Regions from separate parts of the Lysinibacillus sp. NPDC056185 genome, predicted to be linked through region 2. Evidence: riboswitches for the same ligand, from Rfam matches in the RefSeq annotation. Region 2 holds a riboswitch; the other holds the start of a gene.
What was found. Region 2 has a riboswitch for preQ1 ahead of ACMZ42_RS07080 (QueT transporter family protein). Riboswitches for the same ligand answer to the same signal wherever they lie in the genome.
Positions count from the first base shown of each region.

Region 1 (7,932 bases), on a different contig from region 2:
ATAAACCCGTTTGGAAAATAAATGATCTAGCGTTATTCAGTAAATAGTTTTTTGCAATTGACGACGTCGCCACAAAACCACCTTCTGCACCAATCGCTTTACTCAACGTGCCTACTGTAAAATCAATGTCATCTTTCAATCCAAAATAATCAGCAGTACCACGACCATCACTTCCTAAGACACCTGTCACATGCGCATCATCAATCATTATGTAAGCATTGTATTTCTTTGCTAACGCAACGATTTCGGGAAGTGGAGCAATATCACCATCCATACTAAAGACGCCATCCGTCACAATTAACTTTTTTCCATCTCCACGTGAATGCCTCAATTTGTGCTCTAAATCCACCATATCCGCATGTTCATAAACAATTGTTTTTGCTTGACTAAGTCGACAACCATCTATAATACTCGCATGATTCCAGGCATCAGAAAATATCATATCCCCTGCCTTCATCACACTCGAAATCACACCAATGTTCGCTAAATAACCACTGCTGAAAACAATAGCGGCTTCCGTTTTTTTAAAATCTGCAATTTCAGATTCAAGCTGTTCATGAATGACGAAATTTCCGGTTGTTAATCTCGAACCACCAGCTCCTGTACCGTATGTACTAATACCTTCAGATGCTTTCTTTCTCAATCGGAAATCTGTTGCAAGACCTAAATAGTTATTAGATGAAAAAAGCAAGAATTTCTTACCATTCATGATGATCTCGCTCTCATTTCCATTTGAAAACGAACGTAACTTCCTTGTCAATCCTTTCTCTTCTATTAATTGTAGTTCCCGCTGAAACCAATGATCCATTTTTTAATCCCCCTTAATGAGAACCGGTACGCTTTCTAAATAGTCTATAAAAGATTCTAGTTCAACTTCATCTGACACAAAATAAATACGCCCTCCGCTCTCACAACCTTCTCTTTTTAACGGTGTAATTCTGACATAACCAATGGCACGATTACTTACATATCCAGTCACGTAATCTGGATCATCAGACCAACATAATTCTGCAATTGTAAACGGAGAATTCGCCACTTTCGTCGCCAAAGCCAATGCTTCACGGACTCGCTCATTAAGCTCCCCATTAGCGTCTTGCCAATCGATTCGTGATACACGCACACCCTTTTGTCCCCGATCGTCAAGCCGTAAGCCGGTTTTACTATTTAGGATGATTGCCCCACGGAGGTTTTGATTACTAGCAAGTTGATGAAAAGCAACATTTAGTGCATGTTCCGAAACACCTAAAGATGTTAGTATCTTTCTTGCTTCACTATGGGACTTTTCGATTGAAACCGCCTCAACTGTCGTAATTTCTAAGGGTGGTAAATACTGTATCTGATCATGCGCTATTTTTTCAACGGTAATTTGAATAAAGTCAGCATCTCCACGTGAATGATTACTTGCTTTATTCAATAGCTGTTTTACAATGGGCTCTATCTGAGATTTACTCCCTATCCGTTCACCACCAGATATATGCTTTTCCCCTAGTTCAGGACTTCTTTCAGCCGCACGCATTCGTATGCTATAACACGTTTTTAACATGATTATTACCTGCTACTTTCCTATTAATTGTTTGTAACAACTTCGTTATGGGATAAACACTAACAGCTGTGATTACCATGCCTGGAATAGCCAAAACTAATAACGGTAAAAATGGAGTCCCTAACGTAAAAGCCAAACCAAATCTAGCAATCGTTGTTCCAATGGGGCCTGCCAAAACAAGTACCGGAATGGAAGTCCCAAATAAAACAATAAGTAAGCCTACAGTCAATCGAAAAATTAAGGAGATCTCCACATTTAAGATTGAGTGTATACCTAATAAAAATAAGATTAAACTTGCAATGATTCCTGCTAGAAAATATCGCTTAAATCCAAATACCGCAGCAATCGCAACTGCAATAGGTGCTGATAATTGAAATTCAGACCCAGGAAAACCTGTTGGAATTTTAAACATGCCTGTAACGATAATAAGACAAGCTAGCAATGAAATCTGAGCAAGATCATATGTAGAAAACTTTCGGATCATTTTATTCCTCCATCTTACTTTTGAAATACTTGATGTCATTTCCTCCTATTCCCCTCAATTTGAGTTAACCTCAATTAATAATAAGTTAACACAAATGCAGATTGGAAAGTAGATAAAATGCTAGGATTTTTTATTTTTTGTGAAAAATACGATTTTGTTACTTATCACTAAGTCGGTTTGGTCGTAATTATTCCGATATAAACCCTATTGAAGGTGTTTATTCAGGAGAAAAGCATGATTTAACTGCTAAAGTGAGTGTCATCATTTGTATCAAAAACGTGCAATGGTTTAAATTAAAACCCCTGATTTTCTTACGCTAAGCGGAAGAATCAGGGGTTTTATTAGGATCTATTGTTTTAAATTTTAATAATCTTAAACTAAAGTTCTTAAATATCTTTTTATAAAAGAAGAATGAATTTTTCTTCTTAAGAGAATGTGTACCAGAAACATCATCGTTTCTACTTCATAAACTTACTTTGCGTTTATAAAGTAAACGAGATGATCAGTCCATTTGTCGTCCTCGTATATGAATCCTTTCCTCGTGCATTCATAAACCATTCCAACACTTTCTGCTAACTTTATAGATGCTATATTATCAAGGTTTATGTGAGCTTCTATTCGATGATAATTTAATTTTTCAAACGCTAGATCAAAGGCAGCCTTTACAGCCTCTTTCCCATATCCTTTTCTCCAAAAGTGGTTATGAATTGTATATCCAAACCTGGCCCATTGAAAATCTTCTCTCATAATTGTCGAAAAGTCTATAAAGCCAATATGAGTATGATCTACTTTTCTAAACACTCCAAATACATATACCTGATCATCCTCAGCCATTTGATGATGTTTAGTAACTAAATCACGAAACCATTCTTTCGTACAGATGCTCATATCTAATTTACCTTCATCGTATTTATGTTGAGAAGGCAAACGATTTTCATATTGGGTAAGCCAAGAAGAATAATCTCCTTCTTGTATTAATCGAATAACTAATCTTTCTGTTTCAGCTCTTAACTTATTCAATCGAACACCTCATCTTGAAATACATTCTATTATTATAAAGTATATTCGGTATAAGGAAAAATTAATATTTCCTTTTGCGAGGAAAATACAATTTGATACAGTACAGTTCACTTCTACATTCGGCATCATAATCCTCTTCTAGAATTTATCTTAAAGACATTTTTGTCATAGGACTATACACCTCTTTTATTCCCCCAAACAAGGGCATGCAACTGTGGCAGTACTTTGACATCTCTGAATTCCTCATCCTTAATCACTCTATCAATCAGCGCATGATATTTATCTAATAAATGTAGTATTAATCGTGAATTGTCAGCCGTCGTGAGATCATCATTACCGACTTGGAGATAAAAAGGAATCATTGGATATCGATGGTGAATTTGTTTAGCATAATCGTAATCCTCTTGATTAAAAACGACTACTTTGAGGGATATATGATGTTTACTGTTTCGTTTTTTTAGCTTTTCAAAGATATCAGTGAGCACCGAATAGTCTGTGGTCATTCCAGAACTAGGTGGCTTTGGCGAGATTGTCAGTTCATCAATCTCATACATCCATTTTTGCCACCTGCTTCCCTGTGTTTCCACTCCGACCTTTATGTCGTTTTCTTTTAAAATGGCAATGAATTCTTCCAAATTTTGATAGAGTGCAGGATTGCCGCCTGAAATCGTGACAAATGAAAAACCATTGCCTCCAAGACGTTTCAACTCAGACCAAATCTCTTCCGCTGTCATTTGGACTATAAGATGCTTTCCGCTGCCATCCCATGTAAACGATGAATCACACCAAGAACAGGAATAATCACAGCCGGCAGTTCTCACAAACATTGTCTTCTGGCCAACGACCATTCCCTCACCTTGAATCGTCGGTCCAAAAATTTCTATAACAGGTACCTTACTCAACTTCCATCCACTCCCGTCTCGCTTCTGCATAGCTTGTCGGAGTTTCGTATAGCCTGATAAACTCTACACGCGCACCGTTATACCTTTGTTCGTCAAGCAAGGCCTCAGCCAACTTTTCGTAAATCCAAACAACAATGTTCTCTGCCGTTGTATTCATGGGCGGAAGCGTTTCATTTAAATAGCGGTGATCCAAATGAATCTCTATTTTTTGTTTCCATATTGCTTTTATATCGCCGAAATCAATCACCAAACCGCGATCATCTGTGTATCCACTCAGTCCTAATATTACACGATACGTATGACCGTGTAGATTTTTGCATTTCCCCTCATAATTATGTAAATGATGAGCAGCATCGAAGGTAAATTCTTTGCTTATGAGAACACGCTTTGCATGATAGATCAATTGATTTCTTTGAATATCTTCATCTATCTTTTGGAGCTTATCGACGATTTTAAAATCTGACATGTTTTAAGACTCCTTCCTGTAATTCAAATACTCATCAAGCCCTTTTTTTCGCAGTTTACATGCTGGGCATTCACCACAGCCATCTGCTATTACACCGTTATAACAAGTCAACGTTCTTTCCCGTACAAAATCAAGTGCCCCAAGCTGATCAGCAAGCTCCCATGTCTGTGCCTTATTCAACCACATCAACGGTGTATCAATCACAAAAGAATCATCCATCGATAAATTTAACGTTACATTCAAGGATTTAATAAAAACATCTCGGCAATCCGGATATCCGCTAAAATCCGTTTCACAAACGCCAGTTACAATATGCTTAGCTCCTACTTGACTCGCTAAAACGCCTGCAAATGAAAGAAAGAGAAGATTTCGGCCAGGTACAAAAGTCGATGGAAGCTCACCGTTTTCTCCGTCTTCTACCTTTATGTCTTGTCGTGTCAATGCATTCGGAGCAAGTTGATTCAGAAGTGACATATCAAGAATGTGATGCTTAACACCGAGATCCTCTGCTATCTTCTTCGCACATTCAATTTCAAGATGATGCCTTTGACCATAATCAAAAGTTACTGCCTCTACCTCTTCAAAACGTTCTTTTGCCCAAAACAAACAGGTTGTACTGTCCTGACCTCCACTAAATACAACAATTGCCTTTTCCTGCTTCATCTATAAAAACTCCCTTATATCGAAAAACAGTACTCTAAGAAAAAGTGCTGTTTTCTTCTTAGTTTTTTAACGAATATTGTGTGCCTTAATAAGTTAAATACTTCAATCTTTCTTAACGGCTTCGGCCAGACATAAAAAAACCCCCTTGTAAAATGTTTCCCAACACTTTTCAAGAGAGGCATCACCAATCATTCTATTAAAACATAAGTAAAAACATAAAAAAAAGCCACGTCCGATATGGACATGGCATATTGTCATGTTTCCATAGTTTTTTATAGAGGGTATTTGCTATGAACCTCTCCCGTTCTAGTCCGGGCATTCTTTTCTTCAATATAATACAAAAAATAGTATAAAACGTCAAATGGATTTTTTTTAAGATCTTCCCATAAATGCTTTTCTAGAACAACCACTGTTATATTGTCCTATATTATACTAAACACTTTGCTGAGATTAAATTCATTAATATTTTGAGGATATATATCAATAAATCACTATTCCATTGTCTAGAACAGATTTATTTTGCACCTGATTTCCTAAAATATATAGCTTTTTCAAATTAGGCAAATTCACTAATGGCTCTACATTTGAAATAGCGTTATTTTCCAAATGAAGCACCTCAATTTGTTGCCAATTCCCCATAAAACTTAACGATTGTAGTGAACTATCTTGTATTGTGAATGAACGCAGAGCTGAAAAGCCAGCAAAGTAAGGCATAACCTTATCAACTTCATGCACCCAGTCACCATTACCTATTCGGAAGGATACATTATTCAAAGTTAAATGTTCCAGTATGTTGTTGTTAAATGAATTTTGACTATTAATTTGAAACTTACAGTCATTACAATTTAACGTTTTTACATGCTGTAAATTGAATAATTCACTCGTCTCTTCATAAAAAGATGTTTCATTTAAATTTATGGTTTGCAGATTTGGCAAACGATTTAAAGAACGAATGCCTGTAAAATCGCCAGACTCCATCGCTGTAAGTTGTTCTAGCTGTGGGTATTTCAGTAATTCTGCTCCATTCAAATACGACTGTCCCCCACTTATCTCAACAGTTAAATCTTTTAAAGCAGGTGCCTCTAATTTGGATAAGAAAGAACTTTTTAATTCGGCTTTTTTTAAATGGGGTGCTACAATCGATGCTATTTGGCCACTATAACCAGTTATCGATAAATCGGTCAGTGAAGTCAGGCTGTTCACAATATCATACAATTCTAATTTATAAAGAGAAGCTAAACGCAACTTTGTCAATGAAGACTTATTTCTAAGGTGTTCTACATTCGTAATATCCATATTTTCAAGATCAAGCGATTGCAAGTTAGGCATGTTTTGTATAAAATCAAGCGTTTTTAAATTTTTCACCGCTGTAAGTTTCAATTCTTGTAATTGATTCAGTGAATAGAACGAGCTAAAATCTGTCGCTTCACTCAAATCTATTGCTAACGACTCTAAATCAGTTAATGAAGACAACCACTTCAAATCATTTGCAGATCTTAAAGACAATGATTTTAATGGCAGTTTATTCAGAAGAGCGAAGTCTGTAACCGTCTCGTTGTGATACGAAATTTCAAGTGATTGAAGATTAGGCAACTCTAATAATAAAGCAAGTTCATCATTACTTCGGATTTGAACAGAGAGTTCTACAACATTAGACTTATCGCTAAAATATTCAGCAATTTTACTAAATGATTCATTAAAGCTACCTGTATAGCTTTTTAAACCTTCCAGATGTCGGAAGCTTACTTTTTCACTTTGTGATATTTCATAATCGCCCATCAAATTCAATACCGTCAGACCAGTAAAGGCTTCAAAATCTTTTTGTTCGATTTTTTGTGTATTTAATAACTTATCCATAATAATATAGTTAGAAATTTTGGCTTGCTTATTTGTAAACGGATCGTCGAGACTGTAATCAAAATGCCATTGATCTTCAGAATAGTATGCCTTTAAATAACGGATACTTGCGATCTCTTCTTTAGTCGGCATTGCTCCACCTTTATCAAAAATATCTTTTAAAAAGAATAAAAGAACTTCGCTTTCAGGCATTTCCCGAACAGGTAGGTCCTTATGGTTACCATATTCTGTTTGATTGCCGCTCAAAAGAAAATAGCCAAGGAATACACAAAGGATGACAATCGGTATTATTAAAAGCGCTTTTAAATTCGGTTTTGGACGTGTAGCTTTATTCGCAGAAGTTGTACCATAATAATTATTAATCGTCTGATCAACATAATAAACTTTATTCTCTTTCAACATTATTTCAGTTTCACAAAAAGGACATTTGAATGATTGTCCCTCTCTATATTCAATTTTTCCATTACAATTCGGACAATTTAATTTAATGAATTCCACTGGCAATCCCCTCTGCAGCTCTATTTTAATTAAGCTTAGTTGTCCGAAAAATAATTGTCAATATTTCTATTAAACACCAATTATTTCACACCTTTAGACCTACAACAAAAAAAGCCACCTATGAGGCGACTTTTTTGTGTGTATTCACTCTTTTATACAATAAGTTTAAACTTCTGATTTACTATTACTTGTGATACGGAGGATAAGTGAGGTTATTATACGGAACTCAAATATAAATTTAACGAAGTCTCAACTTCCTTCGCAACAAGCTCTACAAAGTCCCTATAATCCTCTGTCGTAAGAGTTTTAAAGTTTATTCATCACGATCAAGCGCCTCTTTTACAAATGTAGGAAGGGCGAATGCACCAACATGTAAATCTGTATTGTAATATTTCGTTTTTAGAGCGAATTTGTCCCAAGCATCTACTTGAACATCTTTAATTGGATGTAACGCTTTTGAAGCAAATCCGAATAGCCAGTGTCCCGATGGATATGTTGG
Region 1 is NZ_JBLLLQ010000002.1:103,321-111,252, reverse strand. Features, by position in the region: gene bioF (8-amino-7-oxononanoate synthase) at 1-808, opposite strand, end outside; gene bioW (6-carboxyhexanoate--CoA ligase) at 812-1,543, opposite strand; gene ACMZ42_RS02970 (hypothetical protein) at 1,524-2,027, opposite strand; gene ACMZ42_RS02965 (GNAT family N-acetyltransferase) at 2,499-3,047, opposite strand; gene queE (7-carboxy-7-deazaguanine synthase QueE) at 3,221-3,949, opposite strand; gene queD (6-carboxytetrahydropterin synthase QueD) at 3,942-4,415, opposite strand; gene queC (7-cyano-7-deazaguanine synthase QueC) at 4,419-5,078, opposite strand; PreQ1 riboswitch class I at 5,337-5,383, opposite strand; gene ACMZ42_RS02945 (leucine-rich repeat domain-containing protein) at 5,559-7,433, opposite strand; gene speE (polyamine aminopropyltransferase) at 7,747-7,932, opposite strand, start outside.
Region 1: another riboswitch for preQ1. It lies ahead of queC (7-cyano-7-deazaguanine synthase QueC); the one in region 2 lies ahead of ACMZ42_RS07080 (QueT transporter family protein).

Region 2 (7,932 bases):
CGGGATATCCGGGAAGCATACGTGCGTTTGAGCAACACCTTGAATGGCTGAATAAAAACAACCCGCGAGTGCTTTAGGATCACCATCTCGTATTACTCCCTTAGCTTGACCCTCTTTTACTAAACTTTCGAATCCCTCAGATGCGGCAAGGTCCTTAGCAACTTGTTGAATAGTATCTGGTAGATTACTTGCTATTTGCGTTTGTGCAACTAACATTAGTAATTTTGCCGATAATGGATGAGTTTTAAAGGAATCAATGATCGACGTAACTATCACATTTAAATACTCGAACGGTTGTGCAAATTCCTCTTCTGAAATACCAATAACAGCCATACTAGTTTTAGCTCGATTTAAAAGTTCAAGGTATACCTCTTCTTTAGAGCCGAAATAATGGAACAGTAATCCTTGGCTAATTCCAACTGAATCACCAATCTCTTTTGTTGTAGTCCCTTGATAACCGTTTCTAATAAACAAATCCAAGCCCGCGTTTAGAATTTGCTCTCGTCTAACTTCCTTCTGTTCGCGGCGTTTATTCATTTCATCATAACCTCCTGCAATGTTACTGCATTCATGCTTTTTTTATAGAGTAACATAATGACCTCGTATGAAACAGCAAAGATCACGAGAGAAATTGTTATTACCTTGCTATCTGGTGTCATTGGTATTGCTACTGTTGATGATTTAGCCAATAAATCAAATAAAAATTTAGTTAAAACAATAGCATAAAGTGTGCCAATTATAAATCCGATGTAGGCAATTAATCTAAAGCCCGATAATACGATACGATTGCATTCTGCATTTGTATATCCAAATGCTTTCATCATCGCCAAGTATTTACGATTAGAGGAAATAATGATTTTCATTACAATACTAATCGTTAAAATACTTAAAGCTAAGCCAATTGAGATAAATAGAAAGGATAGTGCGAAATACGTACCTTTTTGCTGAGAACTTGCGTATAATACGTCTTCAAGTTTTGAAACAAACATATGCTGCTTCCTGTCAAACTTTACATTGTCTTCAGTAAATACACCATTATATTCTTCTTTTTTTAAAAGGCCCGCCGTGATTGCAACATTGATATTACTATAAACTACTTCCCCATACACTGATTGCTCAATAGCTGTTATAGGTAACTGATAAGCAACTTTATTTATATAAATTTTCACCGTGTCACCAATAGTCAAATCATATTTTTTGCGCATCCAATCATTCACAACAATGCCTTCCTGTTTAGAAATATCTATAGTTTCCTGGTTCTGTATACTATAGAGTTTATAAAGAGAAAGACTACTAGATAATGCCATAAACTGGCCATTATTTAATACGCCACCATTCGGAAATTCTATTTTACAATCTTCTGAAAAATAAGGTGTTTCCGAGTCTGAAAAATTCATGTCCCTCGCGTCAATAAATCGAACGTTACTTTTATATTCGGAACCTTTAAATGTTAATGAGGATACCTTATCAGACATTGTTTGCAAAGAAAAAGCAATCTGCAAATTAGCGCTAGCCATGAAACCTGTGAGCAAGGCTAAAAAGACTAATAGAATATTATTTAATACGATTGCTTTAAAGGCCACTTTTTTAAAAGGACCAGTTATCCCTATTCGCTTAACAAGAAAATTTAATTTTGCTGACTCTGCCTTATGAATCATTTCCAATGGCGGTTTACGTAAGGTAAATACGGCAACCCCAAAAGCCATTACAGAGAAAATCAGAGCGGGGATTGCTGTAAACATTATGAATTGTACAGGATCAAAATTTCGTGTAACATTTGGCACGAGAAATGTAGCATTAATCCGATTAATAAACAAAGGACTAACTACATAGGAAACTAAATATCCTACAACGGCGCCTATAAACACGAAAGGTCCTATTAGGAAATATCTTTTAGCAATTTGTATTCTAGAGTAGCCAAGTGCTTTTAAAACACCCATAGTTGGTTTTGTCTCAGTTATATTTTGAAGAACAGTAGTAATAAGCAAAACCATTACAGTTAAACCGAAGAAACTTAAGGCGCTAATTAGACAGATTTTAAACATTTTTTCTTTTGCGATTAATGTAGAAAGTACTTGCGGATTATCTTCTTTACTCACCACGGACTTTACATGTGAATCCAATAGCATTTTTTCTAGAAAGATTTGTTTCTGTTCCTCAGACACACTTTCCAAAAATCGGCCTGAATAACTTGTTTTCTCCTGTTCACCCCAACTTGTGTAAGCTTCCTCACTACATAGTATTAATGCTTGAGTAGCAGGTTTGTAGCTAACACCATTATCAGCTACCAATGGTGAAATTGCGTCCGGTAAAGTAAAAATCCCACTAATTGAATAAGTTATATTGCCAATAGTAACTGTATCTCCTAATGCTAAATTATTCTCCTGTGAAAAATTTTTATCTATTGCAATTTCAGTTACTTTTTGTGGCGCCAAGCCTTCCGAGTATATGGGAATATCAATGTTTCGCGTATTTTGCATAATACGATATACATTTTTTTCATCATAAATGACTTTATATGTTACAGGATCATACGTAAAAGAATACTTATTTGAAAGGTCCGTTATTTCCTCTCCCTGTAGATTAAGTGTAAAGTCCTGCTGATTTTGATGTTCTAGTGCCTTTTTGATGGAGTTTGTACCTTGAAGATAGAAAACAAGTAATGTACAAATAAACACTGCACAGGCAACAACTAGTACAAGCGGATACTGTTTTTTAAATGTCATCAAATGTACTCCCCTTCTCACCATGTAATTTCTTCAACATCTAGTGGATTAGTATTGTTAGTTACTTCTACGATTTTCCCGCTAGTCATTTTAATAACCTTTGTTGCAATTTGAGCAATACTAACATTGTGCGTTACCATAATAATTGTAAATTTCAATTGTTTTTGAAGCTGCTTCAAATAAGTTAAGATTTGTTTGCTCGTTTCTTCATCTAATGCTCCAGTTGGTTCATCACAAAACAAAAAATCCGGTTTTTTCGCTAAAGCACGTGCAATAGATACTCGTTGTTGTTGCCCCCCTGAAAGTTCATAAGGAAGGCGTTTTTCTAATCCTTGAAGCCCTACACCATCCATTATTTCAGAAATATTTTTGTTCCCTTTTAAGTCAGCACCCATTTTAATGTTAGATTCTACATTTAAAAACGGCAGTAAATAATATGCTTGAAAAATAAAAGCTGTTTTATCACGTCTAAACAACGTAAGATCTTTCTGATTTAATCCACAAATCTCGTAGTCATCGTAAGTAACGCTTCCTGAATCTGGTTGCTCTAAACCAGAAATTACATTAAGGAGCGTAGATTTACCCGATCCAGAAGGGCCAAGAATGACAACGAATTCCCCATCACCAATTGATAATGAAACTGAATTTAATGCATAAAGCAATTCACGACCATTTTGATAACTTTTAACCAAATTTTCTACTCTTAACATATTAGACCTCCAAACATTTCGTTTATTAATTAATTAATCAATTAATAAATAAACGATATTATTGATTAATTAGTTTGTCAATAACTAAAATGCTCCGTTCAATCATGCATAGTAAAAAGCCACATCTGGTTAGATGCGACTTAATTTTTCTACAGACACTATTCCTTTTCAGTCTCCTTTTTTACATTTAATGCATATGATGCAAATGAGACTAGTGCTGTTTTCAAAAAGGAGGAATACCATGAACAATGAAGATATCGATTTAAATCAACCTTCTGAAAAGCAAAATGCAAATATAGGAGATATTGACACAATCATTTCTGATCTTTGTGACAGTCTATTCGCATTTGCTCTAGATTTTGCCTTAAATGCCTTGGAATATACAAAAGATTTAGATGGAGAATTAGAATATTCGGATGAATTCAAAAAACAACTAGACGATATAATTTTTGAAATAGGAGAAATTAAAAATGTTTTAGATGAATAATTTCAATCAGAGACCTCTACTACTTTCGCTCCAAGGCATCCTCATTAAATTAAAAAAAGCAGAGGTGTCTAAATGCAAAGCTTTCAAGATATGTGTACAAAATTTGCTCAGATTGCCAACGGAAAAGCTTCAACGGAACATGGTGTATGCTCAGTAAAACTTAATCGAAATCTTAATGTTATGATTCAAGGTCGCCCAAGTCGTAGTGCACTTCATGCTGGGATAATATTCGAATCACTTGATATATATGGAAATGCACTTAACTTAGGTGAAGTTGTAGTACTTCAAGAGGAATTACCTCCATTTGTTAAGGTACTTGCAGAAAATAATTTGATTATAAGTGCTGTTCATAATCACTGGATCTATTCAGCCCCAGTTATTTTATACGTTCACTTTCAATCAATAGAGCCCCCATTAATCTTTGCCCAAAAATTTGCCCAAGCATTTAGTGTTTTAAAAAACTACTGATAACTACACTTGTTAAAAGAACTGCTTAGAACAGTTCTTTTTAATTTAACTGGATAAATCACTCATTTTTTATTTTTCACAGTTGCTTCTCATCTATAGACCAATTTCATTCCAACTGTAAAGAAGCAAGTGTACAAGCTCCCTTCTTATGGTTTCCAAATTCGAACTAATGAGCAACGAGCAAGAGCCAAATATTACCGTTAGCACTATGAATTTCTGCGTTTTTTTTACTCATCGCTATTTACAAGTAAGCTTGAACATTGATATGATTGCATTTGCTTCACGTGGTTCGTAACCATCCCACGTAAAAAAACTAAGGAGAAATGAATATGAAAATAAAATTTTTAGCAACGAGCGGCATTATTGCAGCTCTCTACATTGCTGTTACATTATTAGTCGGATCATTTGGCTTTACAGAGGTGCAGTTCCGTCTATCCGAAATGTTTAACCATTTGGTTGCCTTTAACCCTCGTTTTGCCGTTGGGATTATTATTGGTGTATTTATCTCCAACATATTTTCACCACTCGGTATCTACGATTTAATTTTTGGTGTCGCCCATTCGATGATTACCCTTGGGTTGTTCATTCTTATTTGTAAATTTGTCAAAAATATTTGGGCACGTTTAGTCATCAATACATTTTTATTTACATGTACTATGTTTATCATTGCATTTGAATTGAACTTAGCATTAGAACTACCATTCTTCTGGACATGGTTAACTGTTGCTGCAGGTGAATTTGTTGTCTTAGCGGTCGGTGCACCGATTATGTATACATTGAATAAACGCTTAAACTTCAAAAATTTAATTTAATTTAAAAGACGGATCTTATTAGATTCGTTTTTTTATTTCTTGGCACCAAGATATCTTGACACTATTCCGAAAATACTTTACAATTCATTTCAATAAATGCTAAGAAAAAGAATAGTAGCAAGCGGTCGTACTTAAAGAGAGCTGATGGTTGGTGCAAATCAGTAGTACATACTTGTGAATGGGCTTTGGAGCAGCCTCATCAAAAGTGAGGACGAATTTACTTCCCGTTACCGGAGTACGAAAGCGCGCAATTTTTGCGAATGAAGGTGGCACCACGGTTACTCGTCCTTTTTACAGAAGGATTGTAGTGACTTTTTTTTATGGAAAAATTAGATAAGAGGAGTCGAGAGCAGATGAGTATAGTAGTAGAGAAAAAAGGATATTTCGGTGAATTTGGCGGTAGCTTTGTTCCTGATGAGCTTCAAAATGTATTAAATATTTTAGATGAAAACTTCCAAAAATATAAAGACGATGAAGACTTTAATAAAGAGCTAGATTATTATTTCCATGAATATGTTGGGCGCAAATCTCCACTTTATTTTGCTGAAAATTTAACAAAACAATTAGGTGGCGCAAAAATTTTTTTAAAACGTGAAGATCTTAACCATACAGGTTCACATAAAATTAATAACGTTCTTGGACAGATTTTATTGGCAAAGCGCATGGGTGCTAATCGTGTGATCGCCGAAACAGGTGCAGGTCAGCATGGTGTAGCAACAGCAACTGCTTGTGCAATGTTCGGGATGGATTGCACAATTTATATGGGCTTAGAAGATACAAAGCGCCAAGCATTAAACGTCTTCCGTATGGAGCTACTTGGTGCCAAGGTAGTAGCCGTTGATAAAGGTCAGGGGCGACTAAAGGATGCAGTGGATGCAGCATTTGCTGATTTAGTTGAAAACTACGAGACGACTTTCTATTTACTAGGTTCTGCTGTTGGACCTCACCCATTCCCTTCAATGGTCAAGCATTTCCAATCAGTCATTAGCCGTGAAAGTCGTGAACAAATTTTAGAAAAAGAAGGGAAGCTACCAGCAGCAGTACTTGCTTGCGTCGGTGGGGGTAGTAATGCGATCGGTGCTTTTGCAGAATATATTGCAGATGAAAATGTTCGCCTTATCGGTATTGAACCAGATAAAGCAGCAACATTAAATGAAGGAACACCGGGTGAATTACACGGCTTCAAATGTTTAGTACTGCAAGATGCAGAGGGCAATCCACTACCAACCTATTCGATTGCCGCTGGACTAGATTATCCTGGAGCTGGTCCAGAGCATAGTTATTTAAAAACAATTGGTCGTGGAGAATATGTAACGGTGACGAATGAAGAGGTGCTTGAAGCATTCCAAGTGCTGTCAAAAGTTGAAGGCATTATTCCTGCACTTGAAAGCTCCCACGCAGTTGCTCATGCACTAAAACTTGCGCCAACACTATCTCCGGAAGAGAGCATTATTATCAATATCTCTGGCCGTGGAGACAAAGACGTGGAACAAGTATTCCAAATGTTAAGTAGATAACAAAATGAAAGAGCGACTTCCTTTATGGAAATCGCTCTTTTAACTATACGAATGAAGCTAATTTCGGATAAATTTCTGCCACATTATCTCGAAGCTTGGCTTTCAGAAACTTTCCAACTGATGTTTTTGGAATTTCTTCTAAAAATACCACATCATCTGGTACCCACCATTTTGCAAATTGACTTTCTAAAAATGCCAGAAGCTCCTCTTCACTTGCTGACATTCCTTCCTTCAATACTACACAAGCTAGCGGGCGTTCTTGCCATTTAACATGCGGAATTGCAATAACTGCTGCTTCCAAAACTGCATCATGGGTCATTAACGCATTTTCTAAATCCACCGAGGAGATCCACTCCCCGCCTGATTTAATTAAATCCTTTGTACGATCTGTTATTTTGATAAAGCCATCTTCTGTTCGTACCGCAATGTCCCCTGTATATAACCAGCCGTCACGATAGGCATCATTTGTACGTTCATCCCGATAGTACTCGTGTGAAATCCATGGACCTCGTAAGCGTAACTCACCCATTGTCTCTCCGTCCCATGGCACTTCTCCATGGTCATTAATAATACTCGATTCAATACCGGCCATCGTCATTCCTTGCATTGCTCGCGATTCAATACGCTTTTCAATTGGCCATTCATCCATCCAAGACATATAATTTGATAACGCTACAATCGGCGTTGTTTCAGTCATTCCATACACGACGATATATGGAATGCCATACTGCTCTTCAAATGTACGAATAAGTCGAGTAGGTGAAGCAGAGCCACCGCAACAAATAGCTCGTAGCGAACTTATATCTCGCTCACGCTTCTCTTGTTCCTGTAACGCGCCAATCCAAATTGTCGGCACTCCAGCTGTTAATGTAATCTTCTCCTGCTCCACTAAATCCAAAATGATTGCCGATGTGAATTGTGGACCAGGCAATACTTGTGTAGCACCCACATTGACACTTGCAAACGGTAAGCCCCATGCATTTGCATGAAACATTGGCACAATCGGCATCACGACATCACGTTCAGAAATGCCCATTGAATCAGACATACTGAGCATCATACTATGTAGCACTAAACCTCGATGTGAATAAACAACCCCTTTTGGATTTCCTGTTGTAGCACTTGTATAGCACATACCAGCAGGCTCCTCTTCCCCGATATCTTCTGGGAACTCATAGTTTTCATCTGCTGCTGCTAATAAATCCTCATACG
Region 2 is NZ_JBLLLQ010000005.1:87,255-95,186, reverse strand. Features, by position in the region: gene ACMZ42_RS07105 (TetR/AcrR family transcriptional regulator) at 1-537, opposite strand, end outside; gene ACMZ42_RS07100 (FtsX-like permease family protein) at 534-2,726, opposite strand; gene ACMZ42_RS07095 (ABC transporter ATP-binding protein) at 2,744-3,436, opposite strand; gene ACMZ42_RS07090 (hypothetical protein) at 3,678-3,923, shown strand; gene ACMZ42_RS07085 (DUF1259 domain-containing protein) at 3,996-4,391, shown strand; PreQ1 riboswitch class I at 4,670-4,714, shown strand; gene ACMZ42_RS07080 (QueT transporter family protein) at 4,721-5,203, shown strand; T-box leader at 5,296-5,496, shown strand; gene trpB (tryptophan synthase subunit beta) at 5,557-6,720, shown strand; gene ACMZ42_RS07070 (long-chain fatty acid--CoA ligase) at 6,764-7,932, opposite strand, start outside.